Regions from separate parts of the Stenotrophomonas sp. SBJS02 genome, predicted to be linked through region 1. Evidence: riboswitches for the same ligand, from Rfam matches in the RefSeq annotation. Region 1 holds a riboswitch; the other holds the start of a gene.

What was found. A riboswitch is a leader RNA that binds a small molecule or an ion and turns the genes downstream of it on or off. The one in region 1 is predicted to bind glycine.
Region 2: linked by a shared signal. The riboswitch ahead of FQS62_RS19805 (trimeric intracellular cation channel family protein) and the one ahead of gcvP (aminomethyl-transferring glycine dehydrogenase) in region 1 are both predicted to bind glycine.

The regions. Positions count from the first base shown of each region.
Region 1 covers NZ_CP109812.1:3,577,899-3,584,792, forward strand. The annotation lists gene FQS62_RS16625 (M2 family metallopeptidase) at 1-1,913, shown strand, start outside; gene FQS62_RS16630 (hypothetical protein) at 2,041-2,433, opposite strand; gene FQS62_RS16635 (siderophore-interacting protein) at 2,517-3,413, opposite strand; gene FQS62_RS16640 (multidrug effflux MFS transporter) at 3,555-4,781, opposite strand; glycine riboswitch at 5,081-5,183, shown strand; gene gcvP (aminomethyl-transferring glycine dehydrogenase) at 5,245-6,894, shown strand, end outside.
Region 2 covers NZ_CP109812.1:4,289,379-4,296,272, forward strand. The annotation lists gene FQS62_RS19785 (NYN domain-containing protein) at 1-742, opposite strand, end outside; gene FQS62_RS19790 (NAD(P)/FAD-dependent oxidoreductase) at 866-2,146, shown strand; gene FQS62_RS19795 (nuclear transport factor 2 family protein) at 2,230-2,661, opposite strand; gene FQS62_RS19800 (GIY-YIG nuclease family protein) at 2,809-3,084, opposite strand; glycine riboswitch at 3,125-3,214, shown strand; glycine riboswitch at 3,228-3,331, shown strand; gene FQS62_RS19805 (trimeric intracellular cation channel family protein) at 3,416-4,033, shown strand; gene FQS62_RS19810 (3-deoxy-7-phosphoheptulonate synthase) at 4,202-5,275, opposite strand; gene FQS62_RS19815 (hypothetical protein) at 5,571-5,828, opposite strand; gene FQS62_RS19820 (DUF6616 family protein) at 5,918-6,256, opposite strand; gene FQS62_RS19825 (DNA alkylation repair protein) at 6,312-6,894, opposite strand, start outside.

The sequences.
Region 1 (6,894 bases):
CCCTGGCCGCCTGCAAGAAGGAAGCTGCGCCAGGCACCGATACCGCCAGCAGCAGCGCCCCGGCCGGCGAAACCGCCGACCAGTTCGTGGCCCGCATCAATGCCGAATTCAAGGCCGCCTACCCGGAGATGACGTCAGCGCAGTGGCTGTCCTCCACCTACATCAACAGTGATTCCGAACGTATCGCAGCCAAAGCCAACGAACGCTCGTTGACCCAGCTCAACAGCTGGATCGAACAGGCCGCCAAGTTCGACGGCAAGCCGATGAGCGAGGACAGCAAGCGCGCGATCCACCTGCTGAAGCTGATGTCATCGATGCCGGCACCGCGCGACCCGGCCAAGCTGGCCGAGCTGACCCAGATCGCCACCCGCATGGAAGGCAGCTACGGCGCCGGCAAGTACTGCACCGACGCCAATGATCCCAACTCCTGCCGCCAGCTGGGCGAGCTGGAACAGGTACTGGCGCGCAGCCGCGATTACGACAAGCAGCTCGATGCCTGGCAGGGCTGGCACAGCACCACCAAGAGCATGCGCGGCGACTACCAGAAGTTCGTCGGCCTGGTGAACGAAGGCGCCAAGGGCATGGGCTTCACCGATGCCGGCCAGATGTGGCGCAGCGGCTACGACATGCCGCCGGAGCAGATCGGCCCGGAAACCGACCGTCTGTGGGAACAGGTCAAGCCGATGTACGAGCAGCTGCACTGCTACGCACGCGGCAAGCTGGACAAGACCTACGGCAAGGACAAGGCCGAAGTGGGCAACGGCCTGATCGCCGCGCACCTGCTGGGCAACATGTGGCAGCAGGACTGGTCGAATCTGTGGGACCAGCTGGAACCGTATCCGGGCGCCGGCAGCCTGGACATCACCGCGGCACTGGAAAAGCAGTACCAGACCAACCTGAGCGCGGCGCTGGCCAAGGCCGGCAAGGACGCCAACGTCGCCGCCCAGTACAAGGCGCAGCGCGAGGCCGAACTGCGTACCGCCAGGCAGATGACCGAACGCGCGCAGGACTTCTACGTGTCGCTGGGCATGCCGTCGCTTCCGCAGTCGTATTGGGAAAAAACCCAGTTCATCAAGCCTGACGACCGCGACGTGGTCTGCCACGCCAGCGCCTGGGACATGAACATGGAAGGCGACGTGCGCACCAAGATGTGCATCAAGCCGAACGAAGAGAACTTCACCACCATCTACCACGAGCTGGGCCACATCTATTACGACCTGGCCTACAACCCGCTGCCGCCGCTGTTCCAGGGGGGTGCCAACGATGGCTTCCATGAAGCGATCGGCGACACCATCGTGCTGGCGATGACGCCCAAGTACCTCAGCTCGATCGGCCTGGTCGATGCACCGACCGAAAGCCGCGAAGCAGTCATCAACAACCAGATGCGCATGGCGCTGTCGGGCGTGTCGTTCCTGCCGTTCGGGCTGATGATCGACCGCTGGCGCTGGGGCGTGTTCGATGGCTCGATCACCGCCGACAACTACAACAAGGCGTGGTGGGACCTGAAGGCCAAGTACCAGGGCGTGGCCCCGGCCAGCACCCGTGGTGAAGAGTTCTTCGATCCGGGCGCGAAGTACCACGTGCCGGGCAACACCCCGTACACCCGCTACTTCCTGGCGCGCATCCTGCAGTTCCAGTTCTACAAGGGCCTGTGCGACGCGTCCGGCTACAAGGGCCCGCTGCATGATTGCACCTTCTACGGCAACAAGGAAGCCGGCCAGAAGTACTGGGCGATGCTGAGCAAGGGTGCCAGCCAGCCGTGGCAGGCCACGCTGAAGGAGCTGACCGGCACCGACAAGCTCGATGCCGGCCCGATGATCGAGTACTTCACGCCGGTCAACGAGTGGCTGAAGCAGCAGAACGAAGGCCAGATGTGCGGCTGGCAGGCCAACGCGGCCCCGGCGGCGAAATGAGAAAAGGGGCGGGTCCGCGAGGATCCGCCCCTTCTCCTTGTTGTAGAGCCGAGCCATGCTCGGCTGCATTTCCACCGTGCTGCGTACGGCAAGCCGAGCATGGCTCGGCTCTACATATTGGGCGCGATCAGCTGTTCTTCTTCGCCGCCATCGCCGCGGCCAGCTCGGCCTTGAACTCCTCGAAGGTCTGGCCCTTCTCCTTTGCTTCGGCCTGTGCGGCATCACGCAGTGCATCGGAGTACATCAGGCGCACCGGCGTGCCCTTGCGTTCGTGCAGCTCACCGGCCTGCATGATCAGCGCCAGCACCTGCGCAGCGCTCTCGCTGTGGCCCGCGATGCGGCCGTCCATGCCCAGCACCCATTCGCCGTCACGGCGCACGACACCAGCCAGCAGGGTGCGCTGCGCGTCGCGCAGTTCGGCATGCGGTTCCACCGGCGAAGCCTGCGCAGCGGCCTTGTTGGCGGCCTGCTTTTCCTGGCGACGGCGCTGGTCGCGGCGGGTCTTGGAGCTGGTGGACATGGTGCGGTACCGCTGCGAAGGGGGGCGCAAGGATAGCGCACCCCGCCCGCAGCGCTGCTTCACGCGTGCTCGATCCAGTCCGGTCAGTCCAGCACCTTGCCCTGCCGCCAGTAGCCCATGAAGGTGATCGCGCGGCGGTCCAGCCCGCAATCGCGCACCAGGTGGCGGCGGATCGCCATCACCGCCCCCGCTTCGCCCGCCACCCAGGCATACAGGGGCCCGGCCACGCGGGTATCGGCCTGTTCCCAGAGGATCTGCGTATCGACGTCGATCTCCTCCAGCGCATCGCCGGCAGCCACGCCCGAGGCCGCTGCCAACCGCGCCTGGGCTGCCTGCAGCAACCGCTGCCCGTAGGCGGCCTGCCCGCGCGGCAGCCAGACCAGCTCGGCGCTGGAGGGCGCCTTCAGGTGCACCGCATCACCGGCCTGCGCCACCTCCAGCAGCGCCAGCGTGCGCGGTGGGTCGACCATGGCTGACAGTTCCTCAAGGATGCCGGCCACCGCAGGCAACGCGGTTTCATCGGCCACCAGCAGCACCTGGCCGACACCGGCCGGTGGCTTCCACTCCCAGCCCTCGCTGCTCCCGGAACAATCGGCGTCAGGCGCCAGCAGCACGACGCGGTCGCCCGGCCGCGCGTGGATGGCCCAGCGCGAGGCCGGCCCGGTCTCGCCATGCAGCACGAAATCGACGTCGACCTCGCCCTGCTCGGCCCGCAACTGGCGGATGGTGTAGGTACGCATCGGCGGGCGCTGGTCGTCCGGCAGGGCCCGGTAGCGCGGGTACCAGTCGTCACCGCTGGGGACCTGCGGCACCTCCTGGCCGGGCAAGGGGAAGAACACCTTGATGCGCTGGTCCGGGCCTTCAGTCTTCATCCGCGCCACGTCGGCACCGGTGAACACCATGCGGTCCAGGGAAGGGGAAAGAACGCGGCGCTCCTTCAGCGCCACCTCGAACAGGCGGTAGGTCTGCTGCGCAGCCATGGGGAAACCTCATGCAACGGCATCGGATTGGCTGGCTGTCGTGCATCCACGCACCGGCTGGCTGGAGTGCCCAGCCTAGTCCGGTCGTTCCTCGTCGCAAGCGTTGCGGGCATTGCGGCCGGCTCTACCCCTGTGCGCTGCTCAATGGCCCGTGCAGGCCGCCTGCGCCGCGCGTTCACGCTGGTGTTCCCAGTACCAGAACACGAAGCCGGCGCCGAAGAACGCGGCCTGGCCCAGCGCCAGGTGCAGCGGGCTCGCGCTCAGCAGCGGCGACACCACGCCGGCCACCACCGTGCTGATCATCAGCTGCACGAAGGCCTGCAGCGACGAGGCCAGGCCGCGCTGGTGCGGGTACATGTCCAGCACCGCCAGCGCCAGGATCGGGAAGATCAGTGCCATGCCCATGCCGCCCAGGAAGATCGGCAGCACCGCCCACGGCAGCACGAACTGCGGCGACAGCGCCACATAGCCGACATTCAGCAGCACCGACAGCGCACACAGGCCGAAACCGATGGCGACCTGCCGCGTCGGCGTGGTGTGGCCGGCCATGCGCCCGGACAGGAACGAGCCGGTGGTCATGCCGCCGATGGTGGGAATGAACAGCCAGGCGAAGCCGCCCTCGCCCAGATGCAGGTGCTGCATCACGAACACCGGCGCCGAGGAGATGTACAGGAAGATGCCACCGAAGCCGATGCTGCCGGCCAGCGCCAGACGCAGGAAACGCGGGTTGAAGCCGATGCGCACGTAATCACGCATCAACGTGCGCGGCGACAACGGCACGCGTGCTTCGACCGGATGGGTCTCCGGCAGACAGCGCGCGGTGGCTGCGAGCAGGACCAGCGCGAACACCACCAGGAACCAGAAAATCAGCGGCCAGCCGGCGCCGCTGAGCAGGATCCAGCCACCGATGATCGGTGCGATGGCCGGGGCGATGCCGAACAGCATCGACACCTGGCTCATCAGGCGCTGCGCGTCGTGACCGTGGTAGAGATCGCGGATCACCGCGCGGCCGACGATCATGCCGACACCCGCCGACAGGCCCTGCAGCGCACGGAACGCCAGCAGCGTGGTCAGGTCGGTGGACAGCGCGCAGCCGACCGAGGCGCCGACGAACACCACCAGGCCGCCGAGGATCACCCGCTTGCGGCCCCAGGCATCGGACAGCGGACCGTGCGCCAGACTCATCAGGCCGTAGAACAGCAGGTACACGCTGATGGTCTGCTGCACCGCCACCTCGTCCACCGCCAGGCGCTGGGCCAGCTGCGGGAACGCCGGGAAGATGGTGTCGATCGAGAACGGACCGAACATGGCCAGGCCAGCGAGCAGCAGGGCCATGCGGCGGGTGGAAGGAGCAACAGCGGCGGTCATGGGGAAGGCGTCCGGCAGGGCCATGCGCGGCACGCACGGCGGGCGCCGGTCCCCTTCTGCAGGGACGGCGCCAGATGAATTCGGGTATCCGCCCATGATAGGTGGGGATTGCGCGCGATGCCATGCAGCACTGCACAAAACGCACGGCCGGGCCACCGTCCATTCAGGCGCGGCGGCCATGGCTGGAGGCGGCCGGCGGGCCCGCAACGGGCTATAATCAGCAGGCAACACGGTGGGAGAAGCGGAACACCGCTGCCGAAGGCGCAACGCCCGTAATCGCTCAGGCCCGATACCACCCGTAACAGAACTCTGGAGAGACCGGTTCGATCCGGCGCCGAAGGGGCACGAAGCTGCGGTCCGCCGCACTTTTAAACTCTCAGGCAAAAGGACAGAGGGCGCCCCGCAGACCGCCGACCGGCGGCTTGTGCCCGTGCGTGTGCCCTTTCCTGACGGATCCTTCGCCATGTCCCAGAACACCCCTTCCCTGCGTGAGCTCGAGCACCACAACGCGTTCGTCGAGCGCCACATCGGCCCCAACGACGCCGAGATCGCGCAGATGCTCGATGTCGTCGGCCACGCGTCGCTGGATGGCATGACCGATGCCATCGTACCGGCCAAGATCAAGTCGCCGGCGCCGCTGGCGCTGCCGGAGTCGATGACCGAAGTACAGGCGCTGGCGAAGATCCGTGCGATCGCCGACAAGAACACCGTGCTGCGCAGCTTCATCGGCCAGGGCTACTACGGCACCCACACGCCGAACGTGATCCTGCGCAACATCCTGGAAAACCCGGCCTGGTACACCGCCTACACGCCGTACCAGGCGGAAATCTCGCAGGGCCGCATGGAAGCGCTGATCAACTTCCAGACCCTGTGCGCCGACCTGACCGGCATGGAAATCGCCAACGCCTCGCTGCTGGACGAAGCCACTGCCGCCGCTGAAGCGATGACCCTGGCCAAGCGTTCGGCCAAGTCGAAATCGGACACCTTCTTCGTGCACGACGCCGTGCACCCGCAGACGCTGGAGCTGCTGCGCACGCGCGCCGAGCCCATGGGCATCGTGCTGCGCGTCGGCACCCCGGCTGAAGCACTGGAAGCGGAAGCGTTCGGCCTGCTGCTGCAGTACCCGGATACCTTCGGCCAGGTGGGCGACTACAAGGCGCTGGTCGATGCCGTGCACGCACGTGGCGGCCTGGTGGCCGTGGCCACCGACCTGCTGGCACTGACCCTGCTGGCCGCCCCAGGCGAATGGGGCGCGGACATCGTGGTCGGCAACAGCCAGCGTTTCGGCGTGCCGTTCGGCTTCGGCGGTCCGCACGCGGCCTTCATGGCCTGCCGTGACGCCTACAAGCGCTCGATGCCGGGCCGCCTGATCGGCGTCTCGATCGACGCTCAGGGCAACCCGGCCTACCGCCTCACCCTGCAGACCCGCGAGCAGCACATCCGCCGCGAGAAGGCCACCTCCAACATCTGTACCGCGCAGGTCCTGCTGGCCGTGATGGCCTCGATGTACGCCGTGTACCACGGCCCGGAAGGCCTGACCCGCATCGCCCGCCGCACCCACCGCCTGGCCTCGATCCTGGCCGCCGCGCTGCGCAACGCCGGCGTCCAGGTCGGTGGCGACTTCTTCGACACCCTGCATGTCACCGGCGTGCATGCCGATGAAATCCATGCCAAGGCGCGCGCCGCCGGTTACAACCTGCGCGCGATCGACAGCGACTCGGTCGGCATCAGCCTGGACGAGACCGCCACCCGCGCCGACGTGGTCGCGCTGGCTGCCGTGTTCGGCGCGCAGGCCGACGTCGACGCGCTGGATGCAAGCACCGCCGACGCGCTGCCGGCCGGCCTGCTGCGCCAGTCCGCGTTCCTCACCCACCCCGTGTTCAACACCCACCACAGCGAGCACGAGCTGCTGCGCTACCTGCGCTCGCTGGCCGACAAGGACCTGGCGATGGACCGCACGATGATCCCGCTGGGCTCGTGCACCATGAAGCTCAACGCCACCGCCGAGATGATCCCGGTGACCTGGCCGGAGTTCTCGCAGATCCACCCGCTGGTGCCGGCCGACCAGGCGCTGGGCTACAAGGAACTGATCGACACGCTGGAAGCGATGCTG
Region 2 (6,894 bases), 710 kb from region 1:
ACTTGCCGTCCTTCTTCAGCTCGAACAGACCGATCGCGGCCAGCAGGTCACTGAGCTTGCCGTAACCGTAGTTGCGCGGATCAAACGACGCCTGGTTGCCGATCTGGCTGCCAACCGGGCCGAGGTGCGACCAGCCGTCCTCGCCCTCGGCCGAGGACACCGCGCGGCGCAGCATCTTCACCAGCCGGGTATCGCTACGCATTTCCGCACCGCTCTTGCGTGGCCGGGCATCGTCGTTGGCCACAGGCTCGTTCGATGCCTGTTCGCTGGAAGCCTGTTCGGTATCCGGCACGCTGGCATGGGTCTGGCCCAGCGCTTCCAGGTAGGTGAACTTCGAGCACGCGTTGACGAACGGCTCCGGGGTTTTCTTCTCGCCGAAGCCATACACCTTCACACCATCGGTCAGCAGGCGCATCACCATCGGGGTGAAATCGGCATCGCTGGACACGATGGCGAAGCCATCGAGATTGCGCGCGTACAGCAGGTCCATGGCGTCGATCACCATCGCCATGTCCGAGGCATTCTTGCCCTTGCTGTAGGCGAACTGCTGGATCGGGCGGATCGCATATTCGTGCAGAACCGCCTCCCAGCCCTTCAACCGCGGGCTCTTCCAGTTGCCATAGGCGCGGCGTACGTTCGCCACGCCGTAGCGGGCGACTTCGGCCAGGACCTCGTCGATCTTCGATGCCGGCGCATTGTCGGCGTCGATCAACAGGGCGATGCGCTTTTCCGGTTCGCTCATGGGCTCCTCACGGGCCGTTGCCTGAACCCGAGTATCGCCGATCCACACGGGCGCTGACGTGACAGGGGGCCATCATGCGAAGATGCCAGGCGCTTCCCCCAATGCCCCCACTGGAGTGAGTCGATGAGTCGCGAGCGCGTTCCCCACCTGGTTGTTGTCGGCGGCGGTTTTGCCGGCCTCTGGGCCACCCGTGCCCTGGCCCGCGAGCGCATACGCATCACCCTGGTCGACCGCCGCAACCATCACCTGTTCCAGCCGCTGCTGTACCAGGTGGCCACCGCCGGTCTGTCCGCTCCGGATATCGCCGCACCGCTGCGCCACATCCTCGGCCACCAGCGCAATGTGGAAGTCCGCCTCGGCGAAGTGGTGACCATCGACAAGCAGGCCCGGCAGATCCGCATGGCCGATGGCAGTACGCTGGACTACGACAGCCTGCTGCTGGCCACCGGCGCCACCCACGCCTATTTCGGCAACGACCAATGGGCCGATGATGCGCCTGGCCTGAAGACACTGGACGATGCCATTGCGCTGCGCCGCAAGCTGCTGCTGGCGTTCGAACGCGCCGAGGCGGAACCGGACCCTGAGAAGAAGGCCGCATGGCTGAGCTTCGCCGTGGTTGGCGGTGGACCTACCGGCGTCGAACTGGCGGGCACCCTGGCCGAGATCGCGCGCCATACGCTGCGCAATGAGTTCCGCCACATTGATCCGGCCAGTGCGAAAGTGCGGCTGGTCGAGGCCGGGCCGCGCGTACTGTCTTCGTTCCCGGAAGTGCTTTCGTTGAAGGCGCGCCGGCAACTGGAAAAACTGGGCGTGGAAGTGCTGACCGGCACCCCGGTGAGCGACATCGACAGCCAGGGCTTCAGGCTCGGCGATCAGTTCGTGCCGGCACGCACGGTGGTGTGGGCCGCCGGTGTGGCCGCTTCACCGCTGGCGCGCACGCTGGACGTGCCGCTGGACCGCGCCGGACGCGTGCAGGTGCAACCCGACCTCACCCTGCCTGGCCACCCGGAACTGTTCGTGGCCGGCGATCTGGCCGCGCTGAACCAGGCCAACGGCAAGCCGGTGCCTGGCGTTGCCCCTGCCGCCAAGCAGATGGGCAAGTACGTGGCCGAGGTGATCCGCGCGCGCCTGCACGGCAAGACCGAGCCCGGTCCGTTCAAGTACGCCGACTTCGGCAACCTGGCCACCATCGGCCGCATGGCCGCGATCGTGCACCTGGGCAAGCTGCAGCTGTCCGGCGTGCTGGCCTGGTGGTTCTGGCTGGCCGCGCACGTGTTCTTCCTGATCGGTTTCCGCAACCGCATCGTGGTGCTGCTGAACTGGGCCGTGGCGTACTGGAGCTACCAGCGCAGCGCACGCATCATCTTCGGTGATGACCAGGAAGACCGTCGGCCGAGGCGGTAGGGCTGCACGCATGTTCCTGTGGAGCCGAGCCATGCCCGGCTGCACTTCGCGCGGATTGGCAGAAGCCGAGCATGGGCTTGGCTCTACGGCGCCTTCGGTTTCGGGTACCACAGCGCGTTGACGATGACCCAGCGCTGGTCGAATTGCCCCATGTGGAAGTAGTCGACGAACCATGGGGTTTCCAGCCGTACCGAGGCGGCGTTGCCGGTCACGTCCAGCACCGTGCAGCGGCGGTCCCATTGATCCTTCGGAGTTTTCAGCGCGCCCTGCTTCGTCAGCGAGACCAGTTCTTCCTTCGACATGCGGCGCAGGCCCAGGCGTTCGTCGGGCGTATCGCCGAGGACCGCGCGCTTGGCCAGGTCCGGGTGCAGAGAGCGGGCGACGCGCTGCGGATCGGCCTCCAGCTGGCCATCGATGTAGTCGTGGCAGGTGGCTTCGATGGCCGCGAGGGTGGCCGGGTCGGCGGCGGGGCTCGTTGCTGCGGAGAGAGCGAACAGCAGGGCGATCGTGGACATCCGGGTCTCCAGCGCTGAGGGCCGCGGGGCGATCATGGCATGGCTGGAAGCGCCCATCCACGCATGGCGTGGATCTACTGTAGAGCCGAGCCCATGCTCGGCTTCACCATCAGGCAGCAGCAACAACAGCCGAGCGTGGGCTCGGCTCTACAGAAGCGCAGGATCCGACGCCTGCAGCCAGGCCAGCTTGCGTTCGCGCGGCTGCTGCTTGAGCTGCCATTCGGCCCGCGAGGCGGCGGCCCGATCCGGGTACTCGCGCACGGCCAGCACGCGCAGCGGCGGCCTTGCCCGGGTGTAGCGCGCGCCCTTGCCCGCTTGGTGGGCGGCGAAACGCGCCTCCACGTCGGTGCTGATGCCGGCGTAAAAGCTGCCGTCGCGGCATTCGAGCAGGTACAGGAACCACGGGCGGAGGGACGGGGCCATGCCCGGATTATGCCGTGCTGCACTGCAGCGGATATACTGGCGCCCGAATGCAGGAGAGAGGCGCCGCGCTGGCGCCCGCCGAAGGCGCAGGCTCCCATGATCGCTCAGGCCGGTGGGCTGGAATCCCACCAACCATGCATTCGACTCGCCGAGCTGGAGAGAGGTCAACGGGCACGCCCGGGACGATCCGCCGAAGGGGCACGCGGCCCATGCCGCTGAACTCTCAGGCAAAAGGACAGCGGGAGCGGCACCGGTCATCGTCATCCCGTCATTTCGCAGGCAATGGCGGTATGCGCGCATGGCCGGCCCCACCGCGCCCGGAGCCTGTCCCATGCTGCTGTCCGTCATCTACCTGATCGCCATTTCCGCCGAAGCCATGACCGGCGCACTTTCTGCCGGCCGCCGCCGCATGGACCTGTTCGGCGTGGTCATGATCGCCTGCGTCACCGCCCTCGGTGGTGGTTCACTGCGCGACATCCTGCTTGGCCACTATCCGCTGGGCTGGGTCAAACATCCCGAGTACCTCGGCTTCACCGTGTGCGCGGCGCTGATCGCCACCTGGGTCGCACGCTGGATGCACCACTTCCGGCGCACCTTTCTGGTGCTCGACGGGCTGGGCCTGATCGCCTTCACCCTGATCGGCTGCTCGATCGCGCGCGAGGCCGGCCATGCAATGCCGATCGTGCTGATCGCCGGCATGCTGACCGGCGCGTTCGGCGGCGTGCTGCGCGACATCCTCTGCAACGAGGTGCCGCTGATCTTCCAGAAGGAGCTCTACGCGATCATCGCGCTGCTGACCGGCGCGGCGTACCTGTTGCTGCTGCACTGGGGCGTGGCCGACGCCACCGCGATCCTGTGCTGCCTGGGCGGCGGCTTCGCGCTGCGCCTGCTGGCGATCCACTACCGCTGGGAAATGCCGAAGTTCGTCTATCACGACGAAGTGCATTGAGGTTCGCGCGGCGCAATCCGCACCACCCCGGCGATGTACCTGGCGCTGTCGCTCATGCGCAGCGCCAGGCGCATCGCCGGTGCAGATGGGCCGGTCTCCAACTCCGACCGGCCCTGATCGCGGCCGCACCCCCGCAGGCGCTGGCCGCCATCCACACACGTGCCGCACTCAAGCGGCTTCGGACACCTTTACGTCGCGACGGGCGCGCACGGCCGCGGCCAGTCGCTCCAGCACCGTCACGGTGGTGTCCCAGTCGATGCAGCCATCGGTGATGCTCTGCCCGTAGACCAGCGGCTGGCCTTCCACCAGTTCCTGGCGGCCACCGACCAGATGGCTCTCGATCATCACGCCAACGATGCGCTGTTCGCCGTCTTCCAGCTGAACGGCGATGTCGTCGATCACCTTCGGCTGGTTCTCCGGGTTCTTCAGGCTGTTGGCATGACTGGCGTCGATCATCAGGCGCGTCGGCAGCTTGGCCTTGGCCAACACCTGGCAGGCCTCGGCAACACTGCCGGCGTCGTAGTTCGGCTGCTTGCCGCCGCGCAGGATCACATGACAGTCCGGGTTGCCGGTGGTCGACACGATGGCGGTGCCGCCCTGCTTGGTGACCGACAGGAAGTGATGCGGATTGGACGCCGCACCCACCGCGTCGGCGGCGATCTTCACGTTGCCATCGGTGCCGTTCTTGAAGCCGACCGGGCACGACAGGCCCGAGGCCAGCTCACGATGCACCTGGCTTTCGGTGGTGCGTGCTCCGATCGCGCCCCAGGCCACCAGATCGGCGATGTACTGCGGCGAGATCACGTCGAGGAACTCGACACCGGCCGGCAGGCCGAGCTTGTTGATGTCGCGCAGCAGGCCACGGGCAATGCGCAGGCCCTTGTCGATCCTGAAGCTGCCATCCAGGTCCGGGTCGTTGATCAGGCCCTTCCAGCCCACCGTGGTGCGCGGCTTCTCGAAGTACACGCGCATGACGATTTCCAGTTCGCCGGCCAGCGCATCGCGCAGCGGCTTCAGGCGCTGGGCGTACTCGATGGCGGCCTTCGGGTCATGGATCGAGCACGGGCCGACCACCACTGCCAGGCGGTCGTCGCGGCCGTGCAGGATCTGGTGCAGGGCCGCGCGCGAGGCGCTGACGGTGTCGGAGGCTTCATCGTCACAGGGCAGCATCGCCAGCAGCTGGGCAGGCGGTGTCAGCGGTTCGATGGTGCGGATGCGCAGGTCGTCGGTGTGCGGGGGCATTGCGGGAGATCTCCGGAACGTTGGGGGTCCCCAGCGTGGCGGCATGAAAAAAGCCGCCAGGTTCGCTGGCGGCTTTCGGGAATGCGTCTGAAGCTTTCTTCAGGGTGAGCGCAGTCCTTCCTCCGCCAGTGGCTTCGGAAAGTAATACCAGTAAAAGCGGGTAGCAGCTGCGTTCATGGGATCTATTGATAGCACAGCTTTTGCGCAGTGCAAAATGTTTCATCCGCAACTGGGGACGCGGTTCAGCGGGATACGCGCCCGCCCGGCCTACACGGCGGCAACCACGCAACGTCGCTCATTTGCCATGCACTTCCACGTCCAGCAGCAGGCCCTCGTGGATGTCGGCCCAGCGTTCCAGCACGCGATCCAGTTCCTGCCGGGCCTCGTCCAGCTGCTCGGGGTTGAGCAGGGAACGCGCGGTGTAGAGGTCGGAAACCAACCGCCGCAGGGCCGATTCCTGGATGGCCACCGACGGCCCCTCCAGCCCCGGCAACTGCAACGCCGGGCTGTCGCCAAGCGGGCCGAACAGCGTGACCTGGAGCGTGCTCTGCATGATCGACTTCCCTGCGGATGGACATGGGCAATGTCCTGTTTACCGCGTCTGGGTGACAGGCGCATGTGCCATGCGCGTCCGGGGTGCCGCTACAAGGCGGCCAGATCGGCCAGGTGCTGGACCATCCCCTCGTCCGCGCCCAAGGCGTTGGTGGTGGTGAAGTACTGATGCCAACCGGTGGCGGCAATGCCGGCCACCAGTACATCGGCGTCCGCGCGGCTTGCACAGCGCCAGACCGCATAGAACTGCTCATCGCTGCCGCGCTGTACGCCCGTGGCAATGCGGCCCATCGCCAGCGGTGTGATGCGGGCTGGATCGAACTGCTGCATGCCGGCACCGATACGGGCGAAGAAGGCATTCCGCTGCTCGGGCTGGAGCGTGGTCCAGGCGGGGGTGGCGGTGTAGAGCTCGATGAAGGTGTGCGACATGGTGGTTCTTCCTTGAGGTTGACGAGATTACGGAGTTGCCAGCCAGCGGCCGGCACTACCGGAGCGAGCGCAATGCGCGTTTGCGGATGTAGGCATTGGCGTCGCTATGGCGCTCGTGCTGCCAACGCGTGCACAGCTGGCGCAGCCACTGCGGCTGGGTCTTGCCGGCATCATTGAGCCAGTTGCCCACGGAGTCCTGCACATAGCGTTCCGGGTCGTCAGCCAGTGCTTCCAGCAGCGGCAATGCATGTTCCGGGTGCCGCTTGAACAGCGCGATATGCGTGGCCCAGACACCGCGCGGACGCAGTGCTTCGCAGGCGAAGCGGCGCAGGTACGGCGATGTTTCCTGTGTCCACGGTTGCAGGTACTCAAGCGCCTGCACCGGCGCGGCAACGATGTCCGTGCGTAGCGCCAGCCACGCCCATTCGCGCACACCGAAGTGTGGATCATCGGCCAGCGTGCGCATCTGCTGCAGCTTCTCTGCCAACGTTGCGCGGGCATCGCTGCCGATCAGGTAGCAGGCCCAACCGCGCACGGTATCGGCGCGGTGATGCTGCCAGAGCGCAGGCACGCCCTGCCCCGCCTCACGCAGCAGTTGCGCAGCCAGGGCCATGCGCAGCGTGATGCCCTTGCCTGAG